2 regions of the Streptomyces sp. NPDC002784 genome follow, and region 2 is predicted to be linked to the other one. Evidence: predicted binding sites of a transcription regulator. Region 2 holds the regulator's gene; the other holds the start of a gene.
What was found. Region 2 encodes HspR, which represses chaperone genes until heat shock. Its sites were predicted from a motif close to TTGAGNNNNNNNNNCTCAA; they were not measured.

Region 1: a site for HspR is predicted at 3,233-3,251, ahead of lon (endopeptidase La). Genes of this name have one in related genera too.

The regions. Positions count from the first base shown of each region.
Region 1 covers NZ_JBSFVD010000001.1:124,119-134,621, reverse strand. The annotation lists gene ACWD1Z_RS00615 (multifunctional oxoglutarate decarboxylase/oxoglutarate dehydrogenase thiamine pyrophosphate-binding subunit/dihydrolipoyllysine-residue succinyltransferase subunit) at 1-211, opposite strand, end outside; gene ACWD1Z_RS00610 (sensor histidine kinase) at 493-1,599, opposite strand; gene ACWD1Z_RS00605 (response regulator transcription factor) at 1,596-2,333, opposite strand; gene ACWD1Z_RS00600 (spermine/spermidine synthase domain-containing protein) at 2,468-3,145, opposite strand; gene lon (endopeptidase La) at 3,274-5,688, shown strand; gene ACWD1Z_RS00590 (lysozyme) at 5,779-6,636, opposite strand; gene ACWD1Z_RS00585 (MarR family winged helix-turn-helix transcriptional regulator) at 6,914-7,426, shown strand; gene ACWD1Z_RS00580 (hypothetical protein) at 8,394-9,179, opposite strand; gene ACWD1Z_RS00575 (sensor histidine kinase) at 9,550-10,503, shown strand, end outside.
Region 2 covers NZ_JBSFVD010000006.1:59,454-69,956, forward strand. The annotation lists gene ACWD1Z_RS14315 (helix-turn-helix transcriptional regulator) at 1-396, shown strand, start outside; gene ACWD1Z_RS14320 (LuxR C-terminal-related transcriptional regulator) at 393-1,391, shown strand; gene ACWD1Z_RS14325 (LuxR C-terminal-related transcriptional regulator) at 1,345-2,391, opposite strand; gene ACWD1Z_RS14330 (sugar ABC transporter substrate-binding protein) at 2,487-3,593, opposite strand; gene ACWD1Z_RS14335 (PA14 domain-containing protein) at 3,853-5,277, shown strand; gene ACWD1Z_RS14340 (heat shock protein transcriptional repressor HspR) at 5,347-5,796, opposite strand; gene dnaJ (molecular chaperone DnaJ) at 5,803-6,981, opposite strand; gene grpE (nucleotide exchange factor GrpE) at 7,006-7,659, opposite strand; gene dnaK (molecular chaperone DnaK) at 7,656-9,500, opposite strand; gene ACWD1Z_RS14360 (MraY family glycosyltransferase) at 9,595-10,503, opposite strand, start outside.

The DNA.
Region 1 (10,503 bases), on a different contig from region 2:
TGCCCGCCGGAGCCGGGGCGGCAGGCGACCCCGGCTTGTAGTCGGCGAAGAAGTCCCACCAGGCGCGGTCTACCGAATTCGGGTCCTGGAGGTACTGCTGATAGATCTCGTCGACGAGCCACTCATTGGGACCGAACGCGGCAGCGGGGTTCTTGCCCGCTTGGTCGGTGTCGGTCGAGATGCTCGAGTTACTGGGGGACTGTGGCGACACGGCGGCAACCGCCCTCTTCCGCTTCACAAGGTGATGGACAGCGGGAATAAAGGCTACGCCTCCCTGACGGGGAAGGTCAGTCCGGGCCCGTTCATCGTCGCGTAAGTCACATCGGAGAGCGTGTTTCGCGCGTGGAAATGGCGGGAAACAAGCGTGGTTCCGCTTGCTCGGGGATGCGTCGATACCGGCCTGACGCGCCGACGGCGCGGGCCTCTGCCTGATCACACGTGTCCGGCTGCCCGAACGCCCGTGGATCTTGTGGCTACGGTTCGAACCCTACGTCAACTCGACGCGGATGGCAGTCCCGGAAGAGTGACAAGAATCCGGCAACCGCGCTCGGATTCGGCCACTCCGATCCGGCCGCCGTGCAGATCCACCGCCCAGCGGGCGATGGCCAGGCCCAGACCCGTACCGCCGTCGCTGCCCGGACCGTGCGGCGCGGAGACCGCGCCGCGGTTGAACCGCTCGAACACCCGGTGCCACTCCGACTTCGGGATGCCGGGGCCCTCGTCCAGCACCTCCAGCTCCAGCGACTCGGGCCAGTGGCCGCGCCGGGCCTTCACCGTCACGCGCCCGTGCGCGGGGCTGTGCTTGACCGCGTTGTCGATGAGATTCGCCACCACCTGGTGGATGCGCTCGGGGTCCGCGTGCGCGGTCAGCTCCGGCGGCGAGACGTCCAGGTGCAGATGGACGTCCGTACGGGTGTGGCCGCCCGAGCCCGAGGCGATGCCCGCGCGCGTGGAGGCGACCATGTTGGCCTCCTTCAGCACCCCGGACAGATAGGGCCACACCTCGAAGCGGCGCTTCTTCAGCGGTACGACGCCGTTGTCGAGGCGGGACAGGTCCATCAGCGTCTCGACCAGGCGGCCCAGGCGCTCCGTCTGCTTCAGCGCGGTGCGCATGGTCTCGGGGTCGGCCTCGGTGACCCCGTCGACGATGTTCTCCAGCACCGCGCGCAGGCCGGCGATGGGGGTGCGCAGCTCGTGCGAGACGTTCGCGACCAGCTCTTTGCGCTGCTGGTCCTGGGCCTCCAGCTCGTCGGCCATGACGTTGATCGTCTCGGCCAGGTCGCCCAGCTCGTCCCGGCGGTTCTCGCGCACCCGGCGGGAGTAGTCGCCGTGCGAGATCGAGCGGGCCACCGTGTTCATCTCGTCCAGCGGCGCGGTGAGCGAGTGCGCCACGAACTGGGTGATGAGCAGGGTGGCGATCATCGAGAAGACGGTGATGAAGCGCAGCTCCGTCTTGGTCTGCACCGCGATCATCGACAGACCGGTGGTGATCAGTACCGAGATGACGACCAGCGCGCCCAGCTTGGTCTTGATCGAGAACGGACGTACGCCGCCCCAGGGCTCCCTGGGGCCTTTTCGCGCGGCCGGCCCGTCGCTCATGGCGTCGGGGTCTCCAGGGCGTAGCCCACGCCGTGCACGGTACGGATGCGCTCGGCGCCGATCTTCCGGCGCAGCGCCTTGATGTGGCTGTCGACGGTCCGGGTGCCGGAGGCGTCCGCCCAGTCCCACACCTCCGCGAGCAGCTGCTCACGGGAGAGCACCGCGCGCGGGGTGTTCGCCAGGCACACCAGGAGGTCGAACTCGGTGGGCGTCAGGTGGACGTCCTCGCTGCGCACCCGCACCCGGCGCTGCGCGTGGTCGATCTCCAGCTCGCCGAGGCGCAGGATGCCGCTGCGCGGGGTGGAGGCGGCGATCGCGGCCCGCTCCACGCGACGCAGGAGCACATGGACGCGGGCGGCCAGCTCGCGCATCGAGAACGGCTTGGTCATGTAGTCGTCGGCGCCGACGCCGAGCCCGACCAGCATGTCGGTCTCGTCGTCGCGCGCGGTCAGCATCAGCACCGGGACCGGGCGCTGCGCCTGGACGCGGCGGCAGACCTCCAGGCCGTCGAAGCCCGGCAGCATGATGTCGAGGATCAGCAGGTCGGGCTGCCAGGCCTCCGCCGTGTCGACGGCCGAGGGCCCGTCACCCGCGGTCTGCACGAGGAATCCCTCGGCGCGCAGGCGGGCCGCGATGGCGTCCACGATGGTCGGATCGTCCTCTACCACCAGCACCCGGCGCTGTGCGCCGGGTGTCGCCGTCGTGCCGTTGTGGGAGGTGTGTGTCTGCTCCATCGCCCGCCCCTGAAGTTGCTTTCCGGAATCCGTGGGGTGATCCGTTTGTCTGGCACATGCCTGCGCATGCTTGCGATTGACGCTTGAATGATCCGCGCCAGGGCAGCAGCGTACGGGGAGTCGCCGCAGCTCGGCTATCCAGGTCCGACGGCGAGGTGCACGACGTCGGGAACGCCCCGGGCAACGGGGATCTCTTCGGTACGCACCTGATTGAACCCGGCATTCCGCAAGGTTTCTTCGAATTCCGGAGAGGGCTGCGCGGACCAGACGGCCAGCACCCCGCCGGGGCTCAAAACCCTTGCGCAGCTTGCCAGTCCGGCCACCGAGTACAGACCCTGGTTGCCCTCCGTGACCGTCCAGCCGGGGCCGTTGTCGATGTCGAGACACAGCGCGTCGAACGTGTCGGATGTCTCATTGACGTAGGCGAGGAGATCCGTTTCGAGGATCTCGGTCCGCGGGTCCGCGAAGGCCCGTTCGGTGAGGTCGGCGAGGGGTCCGGCGCGGTGCCAGTCGATGACGGCGGGCTCGCGTTCGACGACCGTGATCCGCCCCCAGCGGGGATCGGCGGCGGCGTGTGCGAGCGAGAACCCCACGCCCAGACCTCCGATCAGCACCCTCGGCTGGGGCCTGCCGTCGAGGGCGTCCCGGGCCGCGTCCACGAGCAGCCGCTCGGAGCGGCCGTCGGAGGTGTCCATGAGGAAACAGCCGTTGGCGATGATCTGCAGCAGGTCACCGTGCCGCCGCAACACGACCTCGCCGTGCGGGCCTTCGCGACGGTCCAGGACTTGAGGGATGTCGTACGAAGCGGGCATCCCCTCATCTTGGCAGCTCCGGCCCCGTCGGGGCGGTGATCGCTCACAGCGAACGGCGGTGGGGGAACATTCAAGCTTTCCCGAGCATTGAGTCGGCATAGCTCAACTTGACTGCCGAAGGGGAGATCATGGCATCGACGTCCACACCGCTCACCCTGCCTGTGCTGCCGCTCGATGACGAGGTCGTGCTGCCCGGAATGGTGGTCCCGCTGGATCTGAACGACGCCGATGTACGCGCCGCCGTGGAGGCGGCCCAAGCGGCCGCCGGATCCCAGCCGGGCAAGCCACGGGTGCTGCTGGTTCCGCGCATCGACGGCACGTACGCGAGCACCGGCGTGCTCGGCACGGTGGAGCAGGTGGGCCGGCTCGCCGACGGTGACCCGGGCGCCCTGATCCGCGGCCGCGGCCGCGTGCGGATCGGCGCCGGGACCACCGGTCCCGGCGCCGCCCTGTGGGTCGAGGGCACCCACGTCGACGACAGCGCCCCCGACCCGCTGCCGGGGCAGGTCACCGAATTGGTGAAGGAGTACAAGGCGCTCGCCACCGCCTGGCTGCGCAAGCGCGGCGCCTGGCAGGTCGTGGACCGGGTCCAGGCCATCGACGACGTGTCCGCGCTCGCCGACAACTCCGGGTACTCGCCGTTCCTCACCACCGAACAGAAGGTGGCGCTGCTGGAGACCGCCGACCCGGTCGCCCGCCTCAAGCTCGCCACCCAGCAACTGCGCGACCACCTCGCCGAGCAGGACGTCGCCGAGACCATCGCCAAGGACGTCCAGGAAGGCGTCGACAAGCAGCAGCGCGAGTTCCTGCTGCGCCGCCAGCTGGAGGCCGTGCGCAAGGAGCTGCGCGAGCTGAACGGCGAGGCGGAGGGCGAGGAGTCCGACGACTACCGCGCCCGTGTCGAGGCCGCCGACCTGCCGGAGAAGGTCCGCGAGGCGGCCCTGAAGGAGGTCGACAAGCTGGAGCGGTCCAGCGACCAGTCACCCGAGGGCTCCTGGATCCGGACCTGGCTCGACACGGTCCTCGAACTGCCCTGGAACGAACGGACCGAGGACGCCTACGACATCCAGGGCGCGAAGTCCGTCCTGGACGCCGAGCACGCGGGCCTGGAGGACGTGAAGGAGCGGATCACCGAGTACCTCGCGGTGCGCAAGCGCCGCAACGACCGGGGGCTCGGTGTCGTCGGAGGCCGGCGCGGCGGTGCCGTACTGGCTCTCGTCGGCCCGCCCGGCGTCGGCAAGACCTCGCTCGGGGAGTCGGTCGCCCACGCCATGGGGCGCAAGTTCGTGCGCGTGGCCCTCGGCGGTGTCCGGGACGAGGCGGAGATCCGCGGTCACCGGCGTACGTACGTCGGCGCGCTGCCCGGCCGGATCGTGCGGGCGATCAAGGAGGCCGGGTCGATGAACCCGGTGGTCCTGCTCGACGAGATCGACAAGGTGGGCTCCGACTTCCGCGGCGACCCGGCGGCGGCGCTGCTGGAGGTCCTGGACCCGGCGCAGAACCACACCTTCCGCGACCACTACCTGGAGGTCGAACTCGACCTCAGCGACGTGGTGTTCCTCGCCACGGCCAACGTCCTGGAGGCCATCCCGGAGGCCCTGCTCGACCGGATGGAGCTGGTCCGCCTCGACGGCTACACCGAGGACGAGAAGGTCGTCATCGCCCGCGACCACCTGCTTCCGCGCCAGCTGGAGCGGGCCGGTCTGGACCGGGACGAGGTGACCCTGGACGAGAGCGCCCTGCGCAGGCTCGCCGGTGAGTACACGCGCGAGGCCGGCGTGCGCAACCTGGAGCGCTCGATCGCGAGGCTGCTGCGCAAGGTCGCGGCCCAGCACGAACTGGGCGAGCGGGAGCTGCCGTTCACCGTGACGGACGGCGATCTGCGCGGGCTGATCGGGCGCCCGCACCACGTGCCCGAGTCGGCCCAGGACCCGGCGGAACGCCGTACGGCGGTCCCCGGTGTGGCGACCGGCCTCGCGGTGACCGGCGCCGGCGGTGACGTGCTGTTCGTGGAGGCGTCCCTGGCCGACCCGGAGACGGGCGCGGCGGGGCTGACGCTGACCGGGCAGCTCGGTGACGTGATGAAGGAGAGCGCGCAGATCGCCCTGTCCTTCCTCCGCTCGCACGGCGCCGAGCTCGAACTGCCGGTGGCCGACCTGAAGGACCGGGGTGTGCACATCCACTTCCCGGCGGGCGCGGTCCCGAAGGACGGGCCGAGCGCGGGCATCACGATGACGACGGCGCTCGCCTCGCTGCTGTCGGGCCGGCTGGTCCGTACGGACGTGGCGATGACGGGGGAGGTGTCCCTGACCGGGCGGGTCCTGCCGATCGGCGGGGTGAAGCAGAAGCTGCTGGCCGCGCACCGGGCGGGCGTCACCACGGTGATCATCCCCAAGCGCAACGAGCCGGACCTGGACGACGTGCCCGCCGAGGTCCTCGACAAGCTCGACGTGCACGCCGTGACGGACGTACGGCAGGTGCTCGACCTGGCCCTGTCCCCGGCCACGGCCGGAGCGCGGGCGGAGGTTCCGGCGGCGGCGTGACGGACGCTGCCGGACGAAGGCGAGGGCCCGGCTCCCGAGAGGGAGGCCCGGGCCTTCGTCGTGCGCTCAGCCGTGGGCTCAGCCGTGCGCTCAGCCGTGGGCGAGGGCCTGGACCCGGTCCAGGGCCCCGTTGAACCTGTCGTGGTCGCCGACCGTCGGGCCGGTCGAGGTGTACTGCCACATGGTGTGGTGGCTCCAGCCGGCCGGCAGCGTCCCCACCGTCGACGCGTACCGCGCGATCCACAGCGGGTTGCCGGCGAAGCCGGCGTAGTTGCCCGTGCACTGGGTCCACCAACTCGTCGCCGTGTAGATGACGGCGTCCCGGCCCGTGCGCGCCTTGTACTGGTTCAGGAAGTCGCGGATCCAGGTGACCATGGCGCTCGGGGTCTTGCCGTAGCAGGCCGCGCCGTACGGGTTCCACTCGATGTCGAGGGCGCCGGGGAGGGTCCGGCCGTCGCGGGACCAGCCGCCGCCGTGGTCCACGAAGTAGTCGGCCTGGGTTGCGCCGGACGTGGTGTCCGGGGTGGCGAAGTGGTAGGCGCCGCGGATCATGCCCACGGTGTGGGAGCCGTTGTACTGCTGGGCGTAGTAGGGGTTCGTGTAGTACGTGCCTTCCGTGGCCTTCACGTAGGCCCACTTCACGCCGCTGCTCCACAGGGTCGACCAGGCCACGTCGCCCTGGTGGGAGGAGACGTCGACGCCCTCCGTCTGGCTGGCGCGGGTGTCCCCGGGCAGGCCGTGGACGCCGTCGTGGGCCGGGACGCCGATGCCCATGTGGGCGGAGCCCCGGGCGGGGGTGTCGGGGCCGGCCGGGGAGCCGGGCTCGGCGGAGGTGGGGGCGGCGGAGGTGGGGGCGGCGGAGGTGGGGGCGGCGCATGTCAGGGACAGCGCCGTGAGCAGGAGCGCCGTGAGGCTGAGGCGGATCAGTCCGGGTCTGTGCACACGCACAGCCTGCCTCCGAAGGCTCGGTGGTGCGCGGTGGGAGAGCCGTGAGGCGGCGGCATGCGAGGCCTCGGCGTTGGCCTGTTGTTGGTCCGCCGTCGGACGATGCCGGCGTGGGCATGCCGGTCGGATGTCCGGGAACGACGCCACGGGCGGGGACCGGCGGGTGGAAGAGGGGCTGGGGGCTGCCGTTGGTCTACGCCTGGGAAATACTGACGGAGCTGCGGCGATGACGGCATGTGACGGAAACTTTCAGAACTGGGAAACCGAGGCAGGGGCTGACGTGCGCGAAGACGGAAACGGCGACGGACGTCGAGTCGGATCCGGGGTGTCCGCGGGGATGCCAGGGCGTGGCGTGGACCAGCCCGAGTTCCTGTCCCTGGAGCGGGAGTTGACCGTACTGCTGCGGCGGGCGCGGGCCAGTCAGGGCGAGATGGCCCGCGAGGTCCATCCGGACCTGGAGTCGGCGGCGTACGGGCTGCTGATCCGCCTCGGCGAGTGCGGGCAGCAGCGGGCGACGGAACTCGCCGCGTACATCGGCGTCGGCAAGGCCACCATGTCCCGCCAGTTGCGTGCCCTGGAGGACCTCGGCCTGGTCGCCCGCGAGCCCGACCCCGCGGACGGGCGGGCCTGGCTGGTCCACCTCACGGAGGAGGGCCGCGGCCGGGTGAGCAAGGTACGCAACGCCCGCCGAGCCCGCTACGCCCGTCGCCTCTCCGGCTGGGACCCCAAAGAGGTCGCGGAACTGGCCCGCCTGCTGAACCAGCTGAACGAGGAAATGGAGGGCCAGGGCTGACCCCCCGGCACGCCGGCGCACCGCGTCGATGCCCGGGCTCTGAGGTCGGGCCCGCCTGGGTGGCCGGTCAGGCGGCTTCCGGCGCGGAGGCAGGCGGGGGCGCTGGTGTCCGGGTTCGTCTCGGTGGCCGGTCAGGCGGCTTTCGGCGCGGAGGCAGGCGGGGGCGCTGGGGTCCGGTTCGTCTCGGCGGCCGACCAGGCCGCTTCCGACGCGGAGCCAGGCCCGCCCGCGGCGTCGCTTCGAGGTCCGCTCCTGGGCCCGACCACGCCCTCGGGGTCAAGCCCCAGGCCCCGGCCCGCCGCCGGTACCAAGGCTCCCCCCGGCGCCGGATCCGCCTCGCTGCCGCTATCGAGGCCCGCCCCTGGCCCGGATCTGCCCCGCCTCGGGCGTCCTGTTGAGGGTTTGCTGCCCGGAGGGGGCTGGCCCGCTGCCGGTGTCGGGGCTTGCCTCCCGGTGTCGGTTCTGACTGGCCTGCGGCGTCCTGTTGAGGGTTTGCTCCCTGGAGGGGGCCCGGCCTGCTGCCGGTGTCGGGGCTTGCCCCCGGCGTCGGATTCGCCTCGCTGCGGGTGTCGGGGCTTGCCCCTTGGCGTCGGGTCCGTCTCGCCTGCGGCGTCCTGTTGAGGGTCTGCTGACCCGGAGGGGGCCTGGCCCGCTGCCGGTGTCCGGGCTCGCACCCGGCGTCGGATTCGCCTCGCTGCCGGTGTCGGGGCTTGCCCCCTGGCGTCGGTTCTGCCTCGCCTCCGGAGTCCTGTCGAGGGCCTGCTGCCCGGAGGGGGCCCGGCCCGCCGCCGGTGTCCGGGCTCGCCCCCGGCGTCGGATCCGCCCCGCCTCCAGCGTCCTGTCGAGGGCCTGCTCCCCGCAAGGGACCCGGCCCGCCGCCGGCGTCGGGGCCCCGCCAGGCGCGTCGGGCGGGGTCCGTACCGGGGCCCCTCCGTGACGCGTCCGGCGAGGGCACGCGCGGGGGCGGTCAGAGTTCGACGTAGACCACCGTCGCGTCGTCGTGGGTCTTGCTCCGCCGGAGGAAGGCCCGGTCCTCGTCGGCGAGTTCCAGTGCGCGGACCTGGTCGATGAGGGACTGGGCGCCTTCCTTGCGGACGACGTCGAACAGGTCGGGCCAGTCTCCGGCGCCGAAGGTCTCCACCCAGCGGGTCGCCCCGTCCGTGAGGGCGGCCAGGGCGCGTACCTCGATGCGGGGCAGGGTTCCGGTCACCGCCCTGGCGGCCACCGAGGGATCCGCCGCGGCGGTGAAGAAGCCGCCCTCCTTGTTCCGCAGGCCGGCGTCGACCATCTCGTCCGTGGCCAGGGCGGACCGGGGCAGCAGGGACAGGCGGTCGTCGAGGTAGGGCGTCAGGGCGCCGTCCGGCGACTCCACCAGCAGGGCCGAGTCCGACAGGATCAGGTACTCCACGGTCTCCGGTGACCAGCGGGCCACGACGACCGTTGCCTGGGGTGTGCGCGGGTGAGAAAGGTCACATGTTCCCCGGTGCGCCTCGGCGGTACGCGCGAGGGCGAGCGACAGGGCGTCGGCGAGAGGAACATCCGGGAGTGAAACGGTCAGTTCGGTCAGGGCCCCGCCGAGCCGCGCGGTGAACCAGGGAACGGAATGCAGACAGCCCGTAGCACCCCTCGGCGGAGTCACCCCGTCGAGGACCACCACCGCGCCGCCCTGTCCGGAGGCGGGCAGTCCGACGCTTGCGAAGTCCTCGTTGGGGCGGGCGGCATCACCGGGCTCCGACACAAGTTCAGTACGCATCCAGCCAGTCTGCACGAGCCCTTCACAAGGTTCGCCAAAGGCTGGCAACGATCGCGCAATTGGCGCCCGCACGCAGGTCAAGCGCCAGATTTGGGAGGGAATGATTCACTCCGCGCAGACGTGGCGGCGAATCCTGCCATCGCCCGCCGCGGACGTCCAACCGGCCCGCCGGGAACGGCCGTCGCAAGCGTCACCGGAACTTGCCCGCCAACTCCCCTCCGGGGTTCACTCCTTCGGGTGGCGGGTCAGATGATGCGGGACCCCCGCCCACCGGCACTGGGAGGGTCGGGAAGCGTACCGGGCGTATGCGCCAGTTGACGGAGCGTCACCCGGGCCCATGAGTACCACGAGTTCAGGAATGCGAGCACCGGTGCAGAAGACGCGGCCTCGTCGCTCAGGCAAGCAGAAGGTCCCCGCAGGGGGCCCGGAGCACACGCCCGGCAGCACGGCAGGGACCGGCGCCACCTCGGCAGGCAAAGGCCGGCCCACCCATGTACGCAACCGGCTCTTCGTCGCCGTGGCCGTGGTCGCCGCCGCCATCGCGGCGGCCGGTGCCCCCTCGATCGTCACCGCCTCCGCCCAGGTGCACGACACCCAGGAGCTGGTGACCCTCTCCGAGCGCACCGAGGACGCCCTGGCCCTCGCCCACTCGCTCGCCGACGAACGCGACGAGGTCACCTCCTACGTCGCCGCCGGGCGCCCCAAGTCCAAGGCGCCCTCCGAGCAGCGCAGCGCCCGGGTCGACCGCCTCGCCGAGGAGCTGCGCGCGAACCCCGACACCCCCGCCTCCCTGCGGGCGGACCTGGACGACATCGCGGCCCTGCGCAGAGCGGCGCTCACCGGCAAGAGCACCGCTCTGGACACGCACAAGGCGTACTCCGCCTCCCTCGCCGAACTCCACCGGCTAGCCGAGCAGCTGGCCGAGGACATGCCGCCCCGCGCGGGCTCCGGCGCCCACGCCCTCGTCGAGCTCGACACCGCCGTACAGCAGGCCGCCTCCACCCGCGGACTGCTGCTCGCGGCCCTCAGCGTCCCGCGCGGCACCCAGACCGTCATCGACCCCGTCACGGGCCTGCCGAGCACGGTCAGCTCCTCCTCCGACGCCGACACCAAGCAGCGCGACGCGCTCACCGCCGCCGCCCAGGAGGCCCGGCTGCGCTCCGACGCGGCCCTCGCCGACTTCCGCGAGACCGCGCCGAAGGCATCGGTGACGTCCTACGATTCCACGGTCACCGGACCGGAGGCCGAGGCCGCCGAGAAGTACCTCGCCGCCCTGACCGACCAGCCGACCCTGACCGACGCCGAACTCGCCACCGGCGTGAAG
Region 2 (10,503 bases):
ACCATCGACGAACTGGTCGAGCGGCTCATCATCTGCGACGAGGCGGTCGCCTTCATCCCCATCCGGGACGACCGGCAGGTCGCCCTGGAACTGCGCCACCCCGGCCTGGTGGGCTACCTCATCAAGGTGTTCGAGTTCATGTGGAGCCGCGCGGTCCCGCTGAGCGCCGGCGCTCCCTACGAGGCCGACCCGGACGGCATCACCGACATCCAGCATTCCATCGCCAAGCTGCTGGTGGAGGGCCATGTCGACGAGGCCATCGCCCGGCGCCTGGGCATGAACGTCCGCACCTGCCGGGCCCACATAGCCAAGCTCGCCAACGCCCTCGGCAGCGGCAGCCGGGCCCAGCTCGGCTACCTCATCGCACAGTCCGGGATCCTGGACCGCGCGCAGTGAACGGCACCGGGCACCCCGAACACGGCGTGGACGAGCTGTGCGCGCCCGGCGCACGCCTGTACGAGTACGCCCTGCGGCACGGCCCGATAGGCGCTCAGGAGGCCGCCCAGGCCCCTTGCCTGGTCGATGCGGGGCTGCTCCAGCCGACCGTGGGGGACATCGGCCTGCTGGAGCCGGTCGCCCCGGCCACCGCCCTGCACCGGCTGCTGCGCGCCTCCGCGGAACGCGTCGCCGAGGAACGCCGGCGCGAACTGGCCCTCGCGGAGACCTTCGAGGCGTGGATGCGGATCGACGGCCGGCACGCGGCCGACGACCGGCAGCCGCTGATCGAGGTGATCGGCGGCAAGCGGCGCATCAACGACGTCCTCACCGAGGCCATGGCCGAGGCCGAGCGCGAAGTGCTCAGCATCCAGCCGCACACCAGCTACGGCTCCCGCGCCAACCCCGCCACCCACCTCGCCGCCATGGCCCGCGACCAGGACCTGCTCGACCGCGGCGGCCGCATCCGCACCCTCTACCCGCACACCCTGCGCCACTCCCCCCAGGTCATGGCGCGGTACGAGGAACTGGTGGGCGATGTCGAGGCGCGCACCCTGGACGAGGTCACCGACCGGCTGATCTGCGTGGACCGCACGGTGGCCTTCATCCCGGCGAGCGCCGACGCCACCCACGCCCTGGAGATCCGCCACCCGGCGCTGATCTCCTACTTCGCCACCACCTTCGACCGGCTGTGGCAGCTGGCGACGCCGATGTACCCCGAGGCGGTCCAGCAGCCGACGCTCAACGGCATCACCCCGCGCCAGCGCGCCATCGCCCGGCTCCTGGTGGAGGGCCACACCGACACCGCCATCGCGGACCGGCTCGGCATGAACGTCCGTACCGCCCGGGTGCACATCGCCAAGCTCGCGGCGACGCTCGGCAGCGAGAGCCGGGCCCAGCTCGGCTATCTCATCGGGCAGTCGGGGATCCTTGGCCGGGAACATCGGGAAGGCTGACCGGTCCGAGGCCGCCCGGCCGGGGCGGTCCGTCCAGGCCGGCCTGGGCGATCCGGACGCCGAGCTGGGTACGGCTGGCCGCGCCGAGCGTCTCCGAGAGCCGGGCGATATGGGCGCGGCAGGTGCGGACGCTGATGCCGAGGCGCTCGGCGATCACCGCGTCCTGATGGCCCTCGGCGAGCAGGGCGGCGATGGACCGCTCCCGGGAGGAGATGCCCTCGATGCCGGTCTCCGGCAGCGGCGCGGTGAGCGGGATCGCCAGGCGCCACAGCCGTTCGAAGACCGTCACCAGGTACTGCACGAGCGCGGGGTGGCGCAGCTCCAGGGCGAGGGTGCGGTCGGCGTTGGCGGGGATGAAGGCGACCGTGCGGTCGAAGAGGATCAGCCGGTCGATGACCTCCTCCAGGGTGCGCGCCTCGACCGTGTCGCCCATCAGCTCCAGGTAGTTGAGCAGCCCCTGCCCGTGCCGGGCCACGTGCGTGTACAGGTCGCGCATCCGCACCCCGCGGGCGCGCAGGGCCATCGCGCGGTGCAGGCCCTCGGTCAGCTCGTGCTCGGGGCGGATGCCGCCCGGCTGCACGGTGAGCACCTCGGTGGTGCAGGCGTCGGTGGCCTCGTCCATCGCGGCCTGGATCCGGGAGAGCCCGTCCAGGACACGGATCGCGCTGCCCTCCGCGGGACCGTTGTGCGGCTGCGGGCCGAGCCCCGCGTACCACTCGAAGGCGGCGACCGCCGAGCCCATCCGCCGCTGGCCGGCGCTGACCTCGTCGTACACCCCGCGCAGCAGCCGGGTCATGACCTCCTGCGGGGAGGTCGGCACCAGCCAGGCCATGTCGTCGGGGTCCGGGTGCAGCAGCGCCAGTTCCAGCAGGCAGGGCACCGCCTCCGCGTCCTGGCGGGGCACACGGCCGCGCCGTACGGCCCGGGAATACACCCGATCCCCGGCCTCGCACAGTCGGTCAGCACCGTGTGGATGCCCGTCCGTCCCGTGCCCGGCCATCGTCCATCCCACCCCCGGTTCCAGCGTCTTCCGCAGCGCAAACTATGCGCGGACGGGACGTGGTCCGCAACACGCCTCGGCGGCCCCGGCGGTGGCTACGTGAGCCCGATCTCGTCGCACGCCGTCTCGTACTTGGCGGTGCAGATCTCGGAGAGCTTGTAGATGCCGTCGTCGACGACGGTGTCCTTGATGTTCTCCCGCGTCAGCGCGACCACCGGGACGAGCTGGGCGGGGATGTCCTGGGTGGTGGGGCTGTCGACGCGGTCCGCGGTGAGCGAGTCGAACTTGATGTCCTTGCCCTGGATCTTGGCCACGGCCATCTCGGCGGCGGCCTCGGCCTCCTCCGGGTAGGACTTGTACACGCTCATGTACTGCTCACCGGTGACGATCCGCTGCACGGCGTCGAGTTCGGCGTCCTGGCCGGTGATCGGCGGCAGCTCGGTGACGCCCGCCGCCTCCAGGGCCTTGATGACACCGCCGGCCATGCCGTCGTTGGCGGAGTAGACGGCCGCGATGTTGGCGGCGCCGATCTCCTCGATCGCCTCGGCCATGTTGGCCTCGGCGTTCTCCGGCTTCCAGTCCTTGGTGTCGTAGGACTTGGCGATCGTCACCTGGCCCTGGAGCTCGGAGAGCGCGCCCGCCTTGAACTGCTTGGCGTTCGGGTCGGTGGGCGAGCCGTTCATCATGACGATCTTCGTCGAGGTGTCGACGTCACCGCCGAGCTCGGCCATCAGGGAGCGGCCCTGCACCTCGCCGACGAGTTCGTTGTCGAAGGAGATGTACGCGTCGATCGGGCCCTCGGCCAGGCGGTCGTAGGCGATGACCGGGATGCCGGCGTCCTTGGCCTTCTGCACGTCGGTGGCGATGGCCTGGGAGTCCACCGCGTCCAGCAGGATGACGTCGACCTCGTCGTCGATCATCTTCTGCATCTGCCGGCTCTGCGTGGCGGCGCTGGCGTCGGCGTTGGCGTACGCGACCTGGCCCTTGTTGTCGGTGAGCTCGGCCACCTTGGCCCGGATGATGGGGTGGTCGAACTTGTCGTAGCGGGTGTTGGCCTTCTCCGGCAGGAGGAGGCCCACCGTGATGTCGTCCCCCTTGGTCGGGCTCGCGTCGGCGCTGTCTCCCGTCACTCCCAGGGCTCCGCAGGCGGAGAGCGAGAGGGCCATCGAGGACGCGGCCAGACATATGGCGGTACGACGCATTGGGGAGCTCACTTCTGGTGCCTTCCGGACGAGGGCGCAGCATTGCGACCCAGGTGACTGAAAAGCCAACGCGGCGGTGCCATCCCGCGTCAAGCGGAATCACTTAACGAGTGCGCAACACCACGCTCCGCTTGGCTTGTGAAGGTATGGCGGAACCCCCTCCAAACAGCCGTTACGACCCCTCCGTACAACCAACCCCCCTCCTCGCGGGTCGTGATCACGACAGCTGTCCCATGGCTGCCCTACCTCAGAGGACCGAATGAACCCAGCCAGAAGCACGGCCGCCGCGACCGTGCTCGCCACCGCGGCGGGCCTGCTCGCCGCCGTCGTCACCCCCGCCTCCGCGGCGGTCAGTTGCACCTCCCCCGTCTTCAAGCGGGCGTTCTACGCGAACACCACCTTCTCCGGCGCCCCGAAGAAGACGGACTGCGACAGCGTGATCGACCAGAACTGGGGCACGGGCGCCCCCGCGTCCGGCCTGCCGTCGAACAAGTTCGGCGTCCGCTGGACGGTGACCCGGGACTTCGGCTCCGGGGGGCCGTTCACCCTCAGCGCCTCCGGTCTCGACGGCATCCGGGTCTACCTGGACCCGGGCACCGAGAACGCCCGCAAGCTCAGCCTGTGGACGAACACCTCCACCACCGTCTCCAAGACCGTCGGCGTCACCATCCCCGAGGGCAAGCACACCCTGCGCGTCGACTACGTCAACTGGACCGGCTCCGCCAAGGTCAAGTTCGCCTACACACCCCGCACTTCGGCGAGCGTCGACAAGGTCGGCCCCCTCACCCCGGCGGGCGCCGCGGTGACGTACGACCGGACCACCGGCAAGGCCAGGGTGAGCTGGGCGAAGAACAAGGAGATGGACCTCGCGGGGTACCGGATCTACCGGCGCGAGAAGGGCGGTGCCCATCCCGCCACCCCGCTGGCGACGACGACTTCGCTCGCGTACACCGACGCCACCCTCCCGGTCACCGGCGCCGCCTACGAGTACACGGTCCGCGCCTACGACAAGGCAGGCAACGAGTCCTCGGGCACGGCGGCCCTGCCCGTCACCACCGCCGACCGGACGGCGCCTGCCGTGCCGGGCGGGCTGAGCACCGCCTCCGAGCTGGACGGGCTGTGGATCGGCTGGAGTGCCGTCGAGGGAGCCGCGTCGTACCGGGTGTACCGGGCGGCGAGCGCGGACGGGACGTACACGCGGGTGGCGACCGCCTCCGGGGTCTCCTCCGTGGACACCTCGGCCGAGGAGGGCGCCACCGCCTTCTACCGGGTGACCTCCCTCGACGCGGCCGGCAACGAGTCCGCGCCCTCCGCCGCCGTCAGCGGCAAGCGCAAGGACCTCACCCCGCCGTCCGCGGTGACCGGGGTGGAGGTCACGCCGACCGAGTACGGCTTCCTGGTGACCTGGGACGCCAACCCCACCCCCGACCTGGCGCGTTACGTGGTGCGCCGGGGCGAGCTGTGGGGGGACGAGGAGGCGCGCGTGTGCTCCCTCCACCCGGGCTACTACGTGTCCGCCGACACCACCTCGTACGAGTACCAGACCGTCCCGGACGGTGAGGAGTCCTGCTTCATCGTCGATGCCGTGGACGACGACGGGAACTCCTCCTTCCAGTGGACCGGCGAGGCGCAGATCGTCGTCGCGACCGAGCTGGACCTGGCGACACCCGACTCGACGGCATGAGGAAATCGGCATGAGAGAACCGGGCCCACCGCGGTGGGCCCGGTTCCTTCGTGCGCTCGCGCGCCGCGCTCAGTCCGACTGCTGCCGCTTGGGCCGCCACACCACCAGCGCGCTGGTCTGCTGGACCTCCTGATACGGCACCAGGTCGCGGCGGTACGACGCGTGCACCGCTGCCTCCCGCTGCTGCATCGCCGCCGCCGCGCCGTCCAGGGCCGACTGGAGTTCGGCGACCCGGTTCTGCAGGGCCGCCACCTGGTTCTCCAGCTCGATGATCCGCTTGATGCCGGCCAGGTTGATGCCCTCGTCCTGCGACAACTGCTGCACCTGGCGGAGCAGTTCGATGTCGCGGGCCGAGTAGCGCCGGCCCCGCCCGGCGGTGCGGTCCGGGGAGACGAGGCCGAGCCGGTCGTACTGGCGCAGCGTCTGCGGGTGCAGACCGGAGAGCTGGGCCGCCACCGAGATGACGTAGACCGGGGTCTCCTCGGTCAGCTCATACGGGTTGCGTCGACGGCCGTCCATCTGGCATCAAGCTCCCTTCGCGGACTGGAACAGCTCCGCCCGCGGATCCTCACCCGCGGTCGCCTCGCGATACGCCTCCAGTGCGTCACGAGCCTTCCCCGTCAGGTCCTTCGGGACACTCACCTCGACGGTGACCAGCAGGTCCCCGCGGGTGCCGTCCTTGCGGACCGCGCCCTTGCCCCGGGCCCGCATGGTGCGGCCGTTGGGGGTGCCGGGCGGCAGCTTCAGGGTGACCGGCGGTCCGCCCAGGGTGGGCACCCTGACCTCGCCGCCGAGGGCCGCCTCCGGATACGTCACCGGGACGGTCACCGTGAGGTTGTCGCCCTTGCGGCCGAACACCGGGTGGGTGTCCACATGCACCGTGACGTACAGGTCTCCGGCCGGGCCGCCCCGCTCGCCGGGCGCGCCCTTGCCGCGCAGCCGGATGCGCTGGTTGTCGCTCACCCCGGCCGGGATGCGCACCTGCATGGTCCGCGACGACTTCGCGCGACCGCTGCCCTTGCAGATCTCGCAGGGGGTCTCCGCGATCAGACCGCGGCCCTTGCAGTCCGGGCAGGGGTCGGTCAGCGAGAATCCGCCGCCGGAGCCCCGGGCCACCTGGCCGGTGCCGACACAGGTCGGGCACACCCGCGGGTTGCCGTTCTTGTCGCCGGTGCCCGAACAGGCCTTGCACGGAGACTGCGAGGACATCCTGAGGGGCACGGTCGCGCCCTCGATCGCCTCGGTGAAGGTGAGCGTGACCTCGGTGTCGATGTCCTGGCCGCGCCTGGGCTGGACCCGGGTGGTACCCGCGCCGCCCCGGTTGAACAGTCCCCCGAAGACGTCACCGAGTCCGCCGCCGAAGCCGCCCGCTCCCTGGCCGCCCTGGGCGGCGCCGCCGAAGAGGTCGCCCAGGTCGAAGTTGAACGAGCCGCCGCCCGCTCCCGGCCCCGGACGGAACCCGCCGTTGCCGAAGAGGGCGCGTGCCTCGTCGTACTCCTTGCGCTTCTTGGGGTCGCCGAGGATGTCGTTGGCCTCGGAGATCTCCTTGAAGCGCTCCTCGGCCTTGGTGTTGCCCTTGTTGGCGTCCGGGTGGTACTCGCGGGCGAGTTTGCGGTACGCCTTCTTGATCTCGGCCTCGGTGGCGTCCTTGGGGACGCCGAGGACCTTGTAGTAGTCCTTCTCGATGAAGTCCTTGGTGCTCATCCCCGACGTCCCTCCTTCCCGTGATCAGCCCTCTTCAGAGCTGCTGTCCTTCTCCTCGCCGGCCTCGGACGCCTCCTCGGCCTTCACCGTCTGCGCGCCCGGCTGCGGTTCGGCGACGGCCACCCGCGCGGGGCGGATGGTGCGCTCGCCGATGCGATACCCCGGCTGGAGGATCGCGACGCAGGTCGTCTCGGTGACATCCGGCGCGTAGCTGTGCATCAGGGCCTCGTGGATCGTCGGGTCGAAGGGCTCGCCCTCCTTGCCGAACTGCTGCAGACCCATCTTCGCCGCGACGGTCTCCAGCGACTCCGCGACGGACTTGAAGCCGCCGACGAGCTCGCCGTGCTCCCGGGCGCGGCCGATGTCGTCGAGCACGGGCAGGAGCTCGGTCAGGAGGTTCGCGACGGCGATCTCCCGCACCGTGATCCGGTCCCGCTCCACGCGGCGGCGGTAGTTCTGGAACTCGGCCTGGAGCCGCTGCAGGTCCGCGGTGCGCTCGTCGAGCGACTTGCGCACCTGGTCCAGCTGGGCCGTCAGGCCGGCGATCTGTGCTGCGTCCCCGGCCGGGGCCGCCCCCTCGTCGTCCGACGGGGTGGCGGCCTGCGGCTCGGCGTCGTCGGGGGTCGCGCCGGAGGGGACGTCGGGCTTCTCCTCGAAGCCCGGGGTCTCCTCGGTCACGCGGCACCGTCCTTGCGCTCGTCGTCGACGATCTCGGCGTCGACGACATCGTCGTCGGCCTTCGGGGCCTCGTCACCGGCGGACGCGCCGCCCGCGGCCTGGGCGCCCTGGGCGTCGGCGTACATCGCCTGGCCGAGCTTCTGCGAGACCGCGGCGACCTTCTCGGTGGCGGTACGGATCTCGGTGCTGTCCTCGCCCTTGAGCGCGGCCTTCAGCTCCTCGACGGACGCCTCGACCTCGGTCTTGATCTCGCCCGGGACCTTGTCCTCGTTGTCCTTGAGGAACTTCTCGGTCTGGTAGACGAGCTGCTCGCCCTGGTTGCGGGTCTCGGCGGCCTCGCGGCGCTTGTGGTCCTCCTCCGCGTACTGCTCGGCCTCCTGGCGCATGCGGTCGACCTCGTCCTTCGGCAGCGAGGAGCCGCCGGTGACGGTCATCTTCTGCTCCTTGCCCGTGCCCAGGTCCTTCGCGGTCACGTGCATGATGCCGTTGGCGTCGATGTCGAAGGAGACCTCGATCTGCGGGACGCCACGCGGCGCCGGCGGCAGACCGGTCAGCTCGAACATCCCGAGCTTCTTGTTGTACGCCGCGATCTCGCGCTCGCCCTGGTAGACCTGGATCTGCACGGACGGCTGGTTGTCCTCGGCCGTCGTGAAGATCTCGGACCGCTTGGTCGGGATCGTGGTGTTGCGCTCGATGAGCTTGGTCATGATGCCGCCCTTGGTCTCGATGCCGAGGGACAGCGGGGTCACGTCGAGGAGCAGGACGTCCTTGACCTCGCCCTTGAGGACACCGGCCTGGAGCGAGGCGCCGATGGCGACGACCTCGTCCGGGTTCACACCCTTGTTGGCCTCCTTGCCGCCGGTCAGCTCCTTGACGAGCTCGGCGACGGCGGGCATGCGGGTGGAGCCACCGACGAGGACGACGTGGTCGATCTCGTTGATGGAGATGCCGGCGTCCTTGATGACGTTGTGGAACGGCGTCTTGCAGCGCTCCAGCAGGTCGGCCGTCAGCTGCTGGAACTGAGCGCGGGTGAGCTTCTCGTCCAGGTGCAGCGGGCCCTCGGCGGACGCCGTGATGTAGGGCAGGTTGATCGAGGTCTCGGTGGAGGAGGACAGCTCGATCTTGGCCTTCTCGGCGGCCTCGCGGAGGCGCTGGAGGGCCATCTTGTCCTTGCCGAGGTCCACGCCGTGACCGGACTTGAACTGCTGCACCAGGTAGTCGACGACGCGCTGGTCCCAGTCGTCACCACCGAGGTGGTTGTCGCCGTTGGTGGCCTTCACCTCGACGACGCCGTCGCCGATCTCCAGCAGGGACACGTCGAAGGTGCCGCCGCCGAGGTCGAAGACGAGGATCGTCTGGTCGTCCTTGTCGAGGCCGTAGGCGAGGGCCGCCGCGGTCGGCTCGTTGACGATGCGCAGGACGTTCAGACCGGCGATCTCACCGGCCTCCTTGGTGGCCTGGCGCTCGGAGTCGTTGAAGTACGCCGGGACGGTGATGACCGCGTCGGTCACCTTCTCGCCCAGGTAGGACTCGGCGTCCCGCTTCAGCTTCTGCAGGATGAAGGCGGAGATCTGCTGCGGGTTGAAGGGCTTCCCGTCCAGCTCGATCTTCCAGTCGGTGCCCATGTGGCGCTTCACGGACCGGATGGTCCGGTCCACGTTGGTGACCGCCTGACGCTTGGCCACCTCGCCGACGAGCACCTCGCCGTTCTTCGCGAAGGCGACGACGGACGGCGTGGTCCTGGCGCCCTCGGCGTTGGTGATGACGGTGGGCTCGCCGCCCTCCAGAACGCTGACGACGGAGTTAGTCGTGCCCAGGTCGATGCCGACCGCACGTGCCATGGTTGATTCCTCCAGCTGACTTGAGTGGAACGGACTCAAGTGTGCATGAGCCGCCCCTCCCGGTCAACAGACCTGAGTCACCAGGGCTCAACTCTTATCCGTTCCTTACACGCAACTGCGGCCTGACCTGCAAGGATGCCGTAGGGCGAGGCCGCGTCCGTTTGACTTTCAGCAGCAGGAGTACGGCGATCAAGGCCGCGGCGCCCACCCAGAGCGCCGCCGACGCGGCGATCCACCCCAGGTGCACCAGCACCCCGACGAGCACCCCGCCGAAGCCGCCCGCACCGAGGACGACGGCCGCCCCCTGCGCGGTGAGCCCGAGCCGCCGCAGCCGGTGGGCGAGATGGTCGGGCCCGCCGCGCAGCACCGGCCGCCCGGCGAGCCGGCGCGCCGCGACCACCAGGACGACGTCGGCGCTCGCCACGGCGGTGAGCGCGAAGAGCGCCCCCGCGCTGGCGGAGCCCTCGTACCCGGCGCGGGTCAGCACGGCCGCCGAGGCGAGCAGGAACCCGGTGAACAGGGAGCCGCAGGCGCCGAGTCCCACGCGCGCGGGGGGCCAGTTGTGCATGAGGAACCCGGTGAGCGCGGCGGCCAGCACGCTCAGCAGCACCGCGAGCCCGTCCATCACCTCGGCCGCCGCACAGGCGCCCACCCCGAAGGCGGTGACCACGGCCACGGTCCCGGCGAGCGCGTCCGCGTGATCGAGCGACCGGAAGGCGAGCGTCACGCCCACGATCCAGCCGACGGCGGCCAGACCGCCCAGCACCCCGGTCTCCTCGTACGGCACCGCGCAGGCCGCCGCCACGGCCGTACCGCCCACCAGGAACCGCGCCTTGACCCGCCGCACGTCGGCGACCAGGCCGAGCGCGGCGACCGCCGCGGCCGCGACGAGCAGCCGGGCGATGTCCGAGCCGAGGGGGGCGAAGCCCGTCCGGTCGCCGGCCGCCGCGACCAGACAGGTGACGAGCACGACGGCCACACCGCCGCCCAGCGGCAGGGCACG